4 regions of the Neorhizobium sp. NCHU2750 genome follow, and region 3 is predicted to be linked to each of the others. Evidence: predicted binding sites of a transcription regulator. Region 3 holds the regulator's gene; each other region holds the start of a gene.
What was found. The regulator LexA, encoded in region 3, represses DNA repair genes until DNA is damaged. The targets are predictions, from matches to a motif close to TGTTCNNNNTGTGTTCNG.
Positions count from the first base shown of each region.

Region 1: a site for LexA is predicted at 1,350-1,367, ahead of NCHU2750_RS00270 (DNA recombination protein RmuC). Genes of this name have one in related genera too.
Region 2: a site for LexA is predicted at 1,709-1,726, ahead of dnaE (DNA polymerase III subunit alpha). Genes of this name have one in related genera too.
Region 4: a site for LexA is predicted at 1,560-1,577, ahead of NCHU2750_RS20685 (YifB family Mg chelatase-like AAA ATPase). Genes of this name have one in related genera too.

Region 1 covers NZ_CP030827.1:53,958-57,052, reverse strand. Annotated here, with positions in the region: gene fmt (methionyl-tRNA formyltransferase) at 1-714, opposite strand, end outside; gene def (peptide deformylase) at 771-1,286, opposite strand; gene NCHU2750_RS00270 (DNA recombination protein RmuC) at 1,400-2,596, shown strand; gene NCHU2750_RS00265 (ribokinase) at 2,647-3,095, shown strand, end outside.
Region 2 covers NZ_CP030827.1:1,339,810-1,342,904, reverse strand. Annotated here, with positions in the region: gene dnaE (DNA polymerase III subunit alpha) at 1-1,429, opposite strand, end outside; gene NCHU2750_RS06525 (membrane-bound PQQ-dependent dehydrogenase, glucose/quinate/shikimate family) at 2,375-3,095, opposite strand, start outside.
Region 3 covers NZ_CP030827.1:2,051,977-2,055,071, reverse strand. Annotated here, with positions in the region: gene NCHU2750_RS10115 (ComEC/Rec2 family competence protein) at 1-889, shown strand, start outside; gene lexA (transcriptional repressor LexA) at 870-1,583, opposite strand; gene NCHU2750_RS10105 (VOC family protein) at 1,780-2,652, shown strand; gene kdsA (3-deoxy-8-phosphooctulonate synthase) at 2,655-3,095, shown strand, end outside.
Region 4 covers NZ_CP030827.1:4,293,028-4,296,122, reverse strand. Annotated here, with positions in the region: gene NCHU2750_RS20685 (YifB family Mg chelatase-like AAA ATPase) at 1-1,470, opposite strand, end outside; gene gshB (glutathione synthase) at 1,634-2,584, opposite strand; gene NCHU2750_RS20675 (sn-glycerol-3-phosphate import ATP-binding protein UgpC) at 2,725-3,095, opposite strand, start outside.

The DNA of each region.
Region 1 (3,095 bases), 2.0 Mb from region 3:
GAACCAGGCGCCGGGGAAGGGCGAGAGGCCGCGAATGTGATTGTGAACCTCGGAAGCGGTCTTTGAGAAATCGATACGCGTCTCCGCCTTGTCGATCTTGGCAGCGTAGAGCACGCCCTCCTCCGGCTGCGGCGTCAGCGGCAGGTCGCTGGCCTCGAGCCTGGCCATCGCCTCGACCATGGCGCGGGCGCCAACCATCATGAGCTTGTCGTGCAGTTCGCCGGCTGTCATCTGAGCGCCGATCTTGACTTCGCTGGTGAGTGCCATCGGGCCGGTATCGAGACCCTTTTCCATCTTCATCACGATCATGCCGGTCTTTTGGTCGCCCGCCATGATTGCCCGCTGGATGGGAGCCGCGCCGCGCCAGCGCGGCAGAAGCGAGGCGTGGCCGTTATAGCAGCCAAGCCGCGTGCCCTCGAGGATCGCCACCGGCAAGAGCAGACCATAGGCCACGACGACCGCAACATCGGCCTTGAACGCACGAAAAGCCTCGCGATCCTCTTCCGCCTTGAAGTTCAACGGCGTGAGGACCGGAATGCCGAGAACTTCCGCTGCCTGATGCACCGGCGACTTGGTGAGATCGAGCCCGCGGCGGCCGGCCGGACGCGGCGGCTGGCTATAGACCGCGACGATCTCATGACCGGCCTCTTTCAGGCCCTGCAGCGTCGGCACGGAGAAATCCGGCGTGCCCATGAAGATGATGCGAAGAGACATGGTGCCTTTCGCGCCTCTCAAAGACGCGCCTTTCGTTTCTTGAGCCGCAGCAGGCCTCAGATAGCCTTGCCCTTGGCGGCCTTGGTGAACTTCTTGATCACCATCTCCCGCTTCAGACGCGAGATATGGTCGATGAAGAGGACGCCGTTCAGGTGGTCGATCTCGTGCTGCAGGCAGGTGGCGAGAAGGCCATCGGCCTCCGCAATATGTTCCTTGCCGTCGCGCCCGACATATTTCACGCCGATCGTCGCCGGCCGCTCGACCTCGGCGTAATATTCCGGGATCGACAGGCAGCCTTCCTCATAGACGGAACGCTCATCCGAGGATTTGACGATTTCTGGATTGATGAAGACCTGCGGCCGCTTTTCCTCGTCATCGCGCGATACGTCGATGACGAGCATGCGGCGGGGTACGCCGATCTGGATCGCGGCAAGGCCGATGCCCGGCGCATCATACATCGTCTCCAGCATGTCGTCGGCAAGCTTGAGCAATTCGGTATCGACGGTCTCGATCGGCGCGGAAACCTGACGGAGCAGCGGATCGGGGAGAATGATAAGAGGCTTGATGGTCATGCGGACGCCATAGCGCATCTTTTGCCCTGAGGGAACAGGGCATTACGCGAAGCCGCCCGCAAATGTTCACGTTTTGATCTTTCAAAGTCGCAATGATCTGCTAGTGTGCCCCCATGAAAACTGATCTGGCCCAATTTCTCTCCGCTGAAACAGGCGCGATGCCAATCCTGCTGGTCGGGGCTGCGCTCGTTATTCTGGTCGCTGTCGTGCTCATGCTCCGCTCCGGCAGACATCGCGAAGAGATGGCCCAGAGAACGGCGGATGCCGAAGCGCGGCTGGCGGAACTGGTCCGCATGCAGGGCGAGATGCATGGCCGTGTCGCAGCGATGGCGGAGACGATCAGCACCCGCCAGGCCGAGCTCAATCATTCCGTCAACCAGCGGCTCGACGGAATGAGCCACCGGCTGGGCTCGACGATTACCGAACAGACCAAATCGACGCATGAGAACCTGCGCAAGCTGCAGGAACGGCTGGCGGTGATCGATGCGGCGCAGAACAATATCCAGACACTCGCCAAGGATGTCGTCGGGCTGCAGGCGATATTGTCGAACAAGCAGACGCGCGGCGCCTTCGGCCAGGGCCGCATGGAGACGATCGTCGCGGATGGATTGCCACAGGGTGCCTATTCCTTCCAGTCGCCGCTTTCCAACGGGACGCGGCCGGATTGCGTGATCCGGATGCCGAATGGTGCGCCGCCGCTTATCATTGATGCCAAGTTCCCGCTGGAGGCCTGGACGGCGTTTCGCGAGGCAGCCTCGCCGGATGCGCGGCGCGCTGCAGGCCAGCAGTTCCGCCGGGACATGGAGGTCCATATCAAGGATGTGGCGGAGAAATATCTGATCGCCGGCGAAACGCAGGATACGGTTCTGCTGTTCGTGCCGTCGGAATCGATCTTTGCCGAAATCCACGAGCATTTCGATGCCGTGGTGCAGAGGGCCCAGCGGGCGCGCGTGGTGATCGTTTCGCCATCGCTGCTGCTTCTGTCGATCCAGGTGATCCAGGCGGTATTGCGCGACCAGCGGATGCGCGAACAGGCGCATCTGATCCAGGGCGAAGTGGGGTTACTGATGGAAGATCTCGGGCGGCTGGAAGACCGGACCCGGAAGCTGCAGTCGCATTTCCTCGCCGCCGAGAAGGATGTGGAGCAGATCCTCACCTCGACGGACAAACTGACCCGCCGGGGCAACCGGATCACGTCGCTGGAGCTGGAAACACCTGCCACCGCTGAAAGCTCGGCCGAGGTTGCGGCACAGAAATCGGTTGAAAGCCGCACCGGCCTGCTGCGACTGAGGGTAGTTGACGAGGAGTGATCTCCTCGGGCAGTGTCGCCGGCACTTCAGTCATCAGCGGCAGGCATAGCATGATCACCGTCTTCGGCTCCATCAACATGGATCTCATCGCCAACACGGCCGAACTGCCGAGGCCCGGCGAGACGGTCGCAGGCTCGAGCTTTGCCACGGCGGCAGGCGGAAAAGGGGCAAACCAGGCGCTTGCCGCGCGTCGCGCCGGAAGTGCCGTCAGAATGGCGGGCGCAGTCGGCAATGATACATTTGCCGCCCCGGCATTGGACTTGCTTGAGGGGGCGGGAGCCGATCTCACGTCCGTACTGAAGGCCAGCGAGCCGACCGGTACCGCACTGGTATTGGTGGGCGGCAATGGCGAGAACATGATCGCCGTTGTACCGGGCGCAAACGGCACGCTGACACCGGACGAGGCGGTGAAGACGGTGACGGCCATGGCAGCCGGCGATATTCTGATGCTGCAGCTCGAAATTCCCGCTCCGGCGGTGGAAGCGGCTTTCAAGGCTGC
Region 2 (3,095 bases), 710 kb from region 3:
TTTCGAGCACGCGGCCGACGTCGCGAAGGGCAGCGCGCGCCTGCAGCGAACCGAAGGTGATGATCTGCGCCACCTGCTCGCGGCCATATTTGCGCTGCACGTAGCGGATCACCTCTTCACGGCGATCCTGGCAGAAGTCGATGTCGAAATCGGGCATCGAGACGCGTTCGGGATTGAGGAAGCGTTCGAACAGAAGCGAGAAGCGCAGCGGATCGACGTCGGTGATCGTCAGCGCATAGGCGACGAGAGAACCCGCACCCGAACCGCGCCCCGGCCCGACCGGAATATTGTGCTGCTTGGCCCATTTGATGAAGTCCGCAACGATGAGGAAGTACCCGGGAAACTTCATCCGCTCGATGATCGACAGCTCGAATTCGAGGCGCTCGCGGTAATCCTTTTCCTCGAAGCCTGCCGCCATGCCGAGGGCCTGAAGCCGCATGTCGAGGCCCTCGACCGCCTGGCGGCGCAATTCGGCCGCCTCCTTGCGCTCGTCCTCTTCCGGATGGTCACTGACGCCGGTGAAACGCGGCAGGATGGGGGCGCGGGTCTTCAAGATGAAGGAGCAACGCTGCGCGATCTCGACAGTGTTTTCAAGCGCCTCGGGCAGGTCGGCAAACAGCTTCGCCATCTCGGCGCGGCTTTTCAGGTAATGGTCCGGCGTCAGGCGGAAACGGCTGTCGTCGGAGACGATCGCGCCATGGGCGACGGCCATCAGCGCATCATGGGCATCATAATCGGCCTTGGTGGGGAAGAAGGCCTCGTTGGTGGCAACCAGCGGCACGTCATGCGTATAGGCGAGATCGACCATGCGCTGCTCGTGCCGGCGGTCATAGCCGCCATGGCGCTGCAGTTCGAGATAGAGCCGGTCGCCGAAGAGACCTTTCAGCCGTTCGAGACGGGCAAGCGCGAGTTCGGCATGACCGTCCCTCATCGCCCTGTCGACCGGCCCGGATGCGGCCCCCGTCAGCGCGATCAGCCCATCGGTGCCGGCCTCGTCCAGCCAGGAGGCGCAGATATGGGTTTCGCTCGATCCCTCGCCACCGAGATAGGCACGGCTGACGAGATCGACCAGCCGCTCATAGCCATCGGCGGTCGCCGCAAGAACAACGATGGCCGGCAGCTTGGCGAGCTGCTGGTTTGCCCTTCGCTCGTCGCCCTGATCCTGCATGTCGATCGACAGCTGGCAACCGATGATCGGCTGCAATCCGTCATAGATCGACTTCTGGGCGAATTCGAGCGCGACGAAGAGATTGTTGGTATCGGTGATGGCAATCGCGGGCTGATTGTCCGCAACGGCCTTTCCCAGAACCTTCTTGAGGGGAAGCGCGCCTTCCAGCAGAGAATAGGCGGAATGCAGGCGCAGATGAACGAATTGCGGGGTTGCCCCGAGATTTTCGTCCGCCGATCCCGTATTTGCCTGTTCTGCCATGTCTATGCGCCACCACCAATGATTCAAGTCGGTTCATTTTCGGGCGCCCTGCCCCGCAAGTCCAGTCAAGATTGCGGTGGTCAACGGCTTTCGGTCGGGCCGGCGAAGGGGATTATCCACCGGCCAAGTCTGCTACATGACGAGCATGATCATCGATAGGCTTGCGACGAAGGTTGCGATCGATGCGAAGGCGGCAATATCACGAAGAAGGTCAGTCATCGTTGTCTCCCGTGTTCGTTATGTTTTTAATTTGTTCTCTTTTTGTACAAGAGTCAACATTGGAACAAAATGAGAACGAATTTTGCGTCATATCCTCGCCCCGATAGTGAATCAGGGGTTAACGCTGCGGCTTCGAAGGATAGAGTCCTCCCTTGGTGCCTTTGGCGATTTTGAAATTTCGGCATTCCAGAATTTCGGCCGGGACACGTCGGGTGTCTCGAATGAATTTTTTATAAAGTGACACACGGCGTGTCCCGTTCGGTGTGTTTTTCCGCGCAACTCCGGTCCGTCTGCGGCGGGTTTGATGCCTAGAGCGCTGTGCGTCCGAATGGACGCATAAAGGACGCTCTATCTCATTTGATCTACGCATCAGGCTTTCCGAAAATCGATTCCGATTTTCGGGCCGATGCTGTAGCGGCACTGACCCGGTATGTGTGCGACACACGCACGTCCCCTTTCTTCAAGGAGAGGCAGACCATTTTCTGCGCGGCCCCCGGCGTCCCGCTTGCATAAGGGCGTTTTTCCGGATCACCGGCTCCGCCTCGCCGGCAATGCAGACCGGTGTAGCCGAAGCGGAACGGCATGATTGTAGGCACGGGTTTTTGGGGTGAGGAAATGAATGTGGCCATGCAATTGAAATCGTTGAGGCGAGGTGTCGATTTCGGCATGGGTACGAAGAGAAAATGCAGCCCCGCCCATAAGGGCGGGGCTGCAAGTCATCATTTATCAGGGCAGTGCATAGGCGATGAGTTCGTCGCCTGCCGGCGTCAGCATGCTGTGATGGCCGCCGGCCATGATCACCACATACTGCTTGCCGCCTTGCTCATAGGTCATCGGTGCCGCCTGGCCGCCAGCCGGAAGTTCCGCCTGCCAGAGCGTCTTGCCCGAGGCGAGATCCATGGCACGCAGATGATCGTCGGTCGTCGCGCCGGCAAAGATCAGGCCGGTTGCCGTGGTCAGGGTGCCGCCATTGTTGGGCGTACCGATTTCCAGCGGCAGATGCGAGGCGATCCCGAACGGTCCGTTGCGCTCTGCCGTGCCGAAGGGCTTGTCCCACAGGGTCTTGCCGGTCTTCAGGTCGATTGCGCGTATGCCGCCATAGGGAGGCTGGGTGCACAGAAGGCCTGTCGGCATCTGCCAACCCTGGTTGGGGCTGATGCCATAGGGCTGGTCGGCAGCCGGACGATTGAAGCCCGGACGCGGCATCTTGGAGCGCGGGTCGCCGATATAGTAGACGCCCATGGCATCATCCTCGGCGCGCGGGATCAGCTGCATGTAGCTGGTGAAGATATTGTAGTTGGCGACGATTACCCCGCGGCGGACGTCCACCGAAAGCGAGCCCCAATCGGAGCCGCCATTGTTGCCCGGCGCCATGATATAGGGCTTGTCGGCCGAAGGCGGCGTGAACATGCCCTTGTAGTTCGCCTCGCGGAACTGGATGCGGCAC
Region 3 (3,095 bases):
GTTTCTGCTCTTCGGCGCTTCAGGCCTGCTGCTTCTGACGCTGTTGCGCACCCGGCTCAGATATCTCGGCCTGCCGCTGATTGCGGTCGCCCTCTGGCTCTTCCTGCAGCCATGGCCGGAACCGCCGTCCAGCCTGCTGATTGCCGAAGACGGCACGCTGGTGGGACTTCGCAGGGAGGGCGGTATTGCGGTCAACCGGGCGAAGGTGCCGGATTTCATCTATGGACAATGGCGCCGCGCACGACGGCTGCCCGACCCGGAAGCGCCGATCATTCGCGACGAGTGGCGCGATAAGGATATGCCGAAGGAGGTCCCCAAAGGCCTTTCGCAGAACAGGGCGAAAACTGGCGCTGCCCGCCTGCCGAAAGCCGTCATCGAGCGTGCGCGGGATCGCATGGAGGTCACGAGCGCGGACCGCTTCGAATGTCAGCCGAAAGCTTGGTGTGCGATCATGTCTCCGGATGGTGTCATCGTCGTCGTCATCGAGGATAGCCGCTTCACCGGTGTGGCCTGTGATGTCGCGGGGCTCGTCGTTGCGCCGCGCGCTCGGTTCGACGAGTGCCGCTCGGGGACGCCATTGCTCAGCGGCAGGACGTTACGCAATACGGGTGCGGTCGAGATCGACTTTGCCGGGTCGCCGATCGCCGACGAATGGATCATCGAAACGGCAATGAGCGCCTCTGCCCGGCCATGGACCGTTCATCGCCAATATGACTGGCATCGCGGCATCTATGATGCGTCGCTACCGCCATGGCTGGTCAGGCCTTCACAAAACAGTTCAATCGAAGACGACCTGTCCGTCGACGTTTCCGCCATGGGCGCGGGAGGCGATTTTCAGGACCAGCAAGGCTTTGCCGATCCTGCTGATTTCAATGATAGCGGCGAATGAGGCCGACCAGCTTGCCCTGCACCTTGACCCGGTCAGGCGGGAAGATGCGGGTTTCATAGGCGGGATTAGCAGCTTCAAGCGCGATCGATCCACCCTTGCGGCGGAAACGCTTCAGCGTTGCTTCCTCGTCATCGACAAGGGCAACGATGATATCGCCGGGATTGGCGGTGCTGCCGTTGCGGATGATGACGGTATCGCCATCGAGGATGCCGGCCTCGATCATCGAATCGCCCTTGACCTCGAGCGCATAATGCTCACCGGCGCCGAGCATTTCGACCGGAACGGAAATGTCGTGGGTGTTGTTCTGGATGGCCGAGATCGGCACGCCGGCGGCGATGCGGCCCATCACGGGGACGCTCGCCGAGGCGCTGTCATTGGCCGGGGCCGCGGGTGCGGCAGGTGCCGGCGGTTTCTTGCCGAGGCTGCCCTCGATGACGCTCGGCGAAAATCCGCGCTTCGGCTGCAGCGTCGGCACATAGGCCTCCGGCAGCTTGATGACTTCGAGCGCACGGGCCCGGTTCGGCAGCCTTCGGATGAAGCCGCGCTCTTCCAAAGCGGTGATCAGGCGGTGGATGCCCGACTTCGATGCGAGATCGAGTGCATCCTTCATTTCATCGAAAGAAGGTGGAACGCCGGACTCCTTCATGCGTTCATGAATGAACAAAAGAAGTTCCTGTTGCTTCCGGGTCAGCATTTTGATGCACCTTCAGATTTGAAACAAATGCAGAACGAACACTATATGTTCCATATGTGTTCCGCAAGTCCCTAAATTTTCGTGAAAATATGATAACTTTCCGAGATGGCTGATAACGTTCTCGGCAGAAAGCTACTTGCGCTCCCCGACGGACTGACCAATTTATTTTCGGCGGATCAGAGTCTGGGGGACATGCGTGACTGCTAAGAAAATCGATCATCTCGTTTTGCCGGTCGGCAATCTGGTCCAGGCGCGCGAGCGGCTGTCGGGGCTGGGCTTTACTGTTGCGCCTGATGGTGTGCATCCGTTCGGGACGGCCAATGCCTGTATCTTCCTTGAGGACGGCACCTATCTGGAGCCGATCGCGCTTGCGGACCGGCGCAAGGCGGGCACCGCTGCCAAGCGCGGCAATGTGTTTGTCGAGCGAGACATTGCCTTTCGCGGCAAGCGTGGGCGTCAGGGGCTGTCGGCGATCGTGGTCGCTAGTGACGACGCTTCCGATGATCACCAGCGTTTTGTTGAAGGTGGGGTTTCGGCGGGCGAGCCGCTGGAATTTGCCCGCATCATTAAGTCACCGGAGGGAGACGAGCGGGAGGGGCGCTTTCGCCTCGCTTTTGCGGCGCTCGAAGGTGCGTCCGAATTTTTCGCCTTTGCCTGTCAGCGCGTCGTTTCCTTTCCGCAGGACATGGGGTCCCTGAGGGTGCATGCCAATGCGGTGACCGGGCTGAAGGAAGTCGTGCTTTCCTCAGGTGTGCCCGGCGATTCCGCCAGGCTGTTGCAATCCGTCCTGTCGGTTTCTGCGCAGGAAGGGGAGGCCGGGCTGGTGTTTGCCGGCGAAAATGCCAGGGTCCGGGTGGTGGACGCAGATCAGCTGCATCAGGAATTCGGGCCTGCCGCCAAGCTGCATGGGGCTGAGCTTTGCGGGCAGGCGGTGATCTTCCGCACCGCCGATCTGGCCGTGACAGAGATCACCCTTGCTGCTAATGACGTCGCATTCATCCGCCGGGATGGACGCGTGCTTGTGTCGCCGTCGCCCGGCCAAGGCGTGTTTTTCGGTTTCGAGGAATGAAAATGGCAGTGTCCCCCAATTCTGAGGTTTCGGTCGGAGAAGGCGCAAACAAGGTTGTGTTCTCCAATGCCGGCAAGCTTTCGCTGATTGCGGGCCCCTGCCAGATGGAGAGCCGCGATCACGCCTTCATGATCGCCGGCAACCTCACGGAGCTCTGCGCCAAGCTCGGCATCGGGCTTGTCTACAAGTCGTCCTATGACAAGGCGAACCGTACATCCTTGTCGGGCAAGCGCGGCATCGGGCTTGAGAACGCGATGGAGATCTTTGCCGACCTGAAGAAGGAATTCGGCTTCCCGGTTCTGAGCGACATCCACACGGAAGAACAGTGCGGCCTGGTGGCGCCGACGATCGACATCCTGCAGATTCCGGCCTTCCTGTCGCGCCAGACGGACCTGCTGGTCGCCGCCGCCAAGACGGGCCGGGCGATCAACGTCAAGAAGGGC
Region 4 (3,095 bases), 2.1 Mb from region 3:
ACGGCCGACGGTCGGCTTGCCATCGAGATCGGCAAGGGTTCTCGCCACCTTGAGAACCCGGTGATAGCCGCGGGCGGAGAATTTCAACTTTTCCGCCGCATCTCGCAACAATTGCAGGCCGGAGGGATCGGGTTCCGCCACCTTCTCGATCAGTGCCGTCGAGCAGCGTGCATTGGTCAGAACACCCTGCAGGCCGGCAGTCATATACCGATCCCGCTGCATCTCCCGCGCTGCCAGAACCCGCTTTGCCACGTCCGCGCTGCTTTCCGCCGGCGCCGGCCGGATGAGGTCCGAAGCCGCGACAGAAGGAACATCGATGCGAATATCGATACGATCCATCAGGGGGGCCGAGATGCGGGCCTGATAGTCGGAGGCACAGCGGGGACCGCGGGCGCAGGTGTAACCGGGCTCTCCCGCCATGCCACAACGGCACGGGTTCATCGCCGCGACGAGCTGGATGCTTGCCGGATAGGACACGCGGTGATTGGCACGCGCGATGACGCATTCGCCGGTTTCCAGCGGCTGGCGCAGCGCATCCAGAACCTGTGGCGAAAATTCCGGAAACTCATCGAGGAACAGCACGCCGTGATGGGCAAGCGACGCCTCGCCCGGCCTTGCCCTGAGGCCCCCACCGACGAGAGCGGCCATGGTCGCCGAGTGATGGGGCGTGCGATAGGGCCTGCGATCGGAAAGCTTGCCGCCGGACAATTGGCCGGCGATCGAATGGATCATCGACACTTCGAGCAGTTCGGCGGCGGAGAGAGGCGGCAGGATGGAGGGCAGCCTTGCCGCCAGCATGGATTTTCCCGAACCGGGCGGGCCGACGAAAAGCAGGTTATGGCCACCGGCGGCGGCAACCTCCAGTGCCCGCTTGGCGCTCTCCTGCCCCTTGATCTCGGCAAGATCGGGCAGGTTGGCCGGAAGGGCACGGATGGCGGGCTGCGGGCGGGAGATGACCTGGGTGCCACGAAAATGGTTGGCGAGTGCGATCAGGCTGCGCGGCGCGATAATATCGACACCCGGCCCCGCCCATGCCGCCTCCGGGCCGCTGTCTGCCGGGCAGATCAGGCCCTTTCCCAAGGCATTGGCACTGATGGCCGCCGGAAGCGCGCCGGCGACTGCTGCCAGCGTCCCGTCGAGATTGAGTTCGCCGATGACGACATGATCGGCAACGGCATCGCCGGGAATGGCGCCCAGCGCCGCCATCAGGCCAAGCGCGATGGCAAGGTCGAAATGCGAGCCCTCCTTGGGGAGGTCTGCCGGCGCCAGATTGACCGTCACCTTCTTGTGCGGCACAGCCAGGCCCGACGCATGCAGTGCCGCCTGAACCCGCTCGCGGCTTTCGGCCACCGCCTTGTCCGGCAGGCCGACGATCTGCATGCCGACCTTGCCGGGGCCAACCATGACCTGAACATCCACCGGCACCCCGTCTATGCCCTGAAATGCGACCGTGCTGACCCGTGAAACCATGTGCCCTGCCCCCGCCATGATGCCGGGGACAAAGGTGTCACACCTCGCGCCAGCACAACCATAAGCTGACACAGCGCTCGAATTTAAACAAGAACAAAAATCGAACAAAAATGCAAAAAGCGCCCGAAGGCGCTTTTCTTTCAGTCTTCGCAAGGCAACTGAATTACTTCAGCTTTGCCTCGATGGCATCCCACATCAGGCTTGCGACATCGGCGCCGCCGAATTTCCTGACTTCGCGGATGCCGGTCGGCGACGTGACGTTGATCTCGGTCATGTAGTCGCCGATCACGTCGATGCCGACGAAGATGAAGCCGCGCTCGCGCAGGGCGGGCCCGATGCGGGCGCAGATTTCCTTTTCGCGGGTGGTCAGCTCGGTCGGCTCGGCGCGGCCGCCGACATGCATGTTGGAGCGGCTGTCGGTTTCGGCCGGAACACGGTTGATCGCGCCGACCGGCTCGCCGTCGACAAGCAGAATGCGCTTGTCGCCCTTGCGCACCGCCGGCAGATAGGCCTGGGCGATATAGGGCTCGCCGCGATACATCTGGCCGAACATTTCCAGAAGCGAGGTGAAGTTGCGATCGTCGCGGGTGGAATGGAAGACGCCGGCGCCGCCATTGCCATAGAGCGGCTTCAGAATGATGTCGCCCATTTCCTGGCGGAAGGCGGCGATCTCGTTGACGTCGCGGGAGATCAGGGTTGCCGGCATCAGATCGGCGAATTCCGTGACGAAGATCTTTTCCGGCGAGTTGCGCACCCAGGCCGGATCGTTGACGACGAGCGTCTTCGGATGAATCCGTTCGAGAAGATGGGTCGAGGTAATGTAGCCCATGTCGAAGGGCGGATCCTGGCGCAGCAGCACGACGTCCATCTGCGAGAGATCCATGCGGGTCTTTTCGCCAAGGGTGAAGTGATCGCCCTTGATGTCGCGCACGACGAGCGGCTCGACAGCCGCGAAAATCTTGCCGTCGCGCATGGTCAGGCGGTCGGGCGTATAATGAAAGAGTTCGTAGCCGCGCGATTGAGCCTCGAGGGTCATTGCGAAGGTGGAATCGCCGGCAATATTGATGCCGGAAATGTGGTCCATCTGGATTGCGACCTTGCGAACATGCACCATGAATTCTGTCCCCGAGAACGTATCTGCCCCATTCGAGCCCGCCTGATTTAGGATGGCGCCCGCCCGAAAGCAATGCGGCCGGGAATAATCCCGGCCGTCGATTGTCAATCGACCCAATCGGCCGATCACATCAGTGCATGTCAGGCGACCGGCTGCGCCTCTTCAACGCTTGCATGTGCCGGCACCTGGGCGCCAAGGCGTTTGCCGGTCGCGGCATCGAAGAAATGCAGTTTTGCGGGATCGATGGCTATCTGCATCCGGTCGGAAATAGCTGCTTCGCCGGAAAGCGCGATCGTCATCGCCTGATCCCCGACAAGGCCGTGGGCAAGGCGCTGGGAACCAAGTTCCTCGACATATTCGACGGCAAACGGCATGCCTTCGCCACCGGAAACGAGGCGCAGGTCCTCGGCGCGCAGGCCGACGGTGACGGCACCGGATGTCGGCGCGTAGCCGTTGAGCGAGATCAGTGCCGGGCCGATGGCCAGCTTGTCGCCCTGCAGTTCGGCCTTGA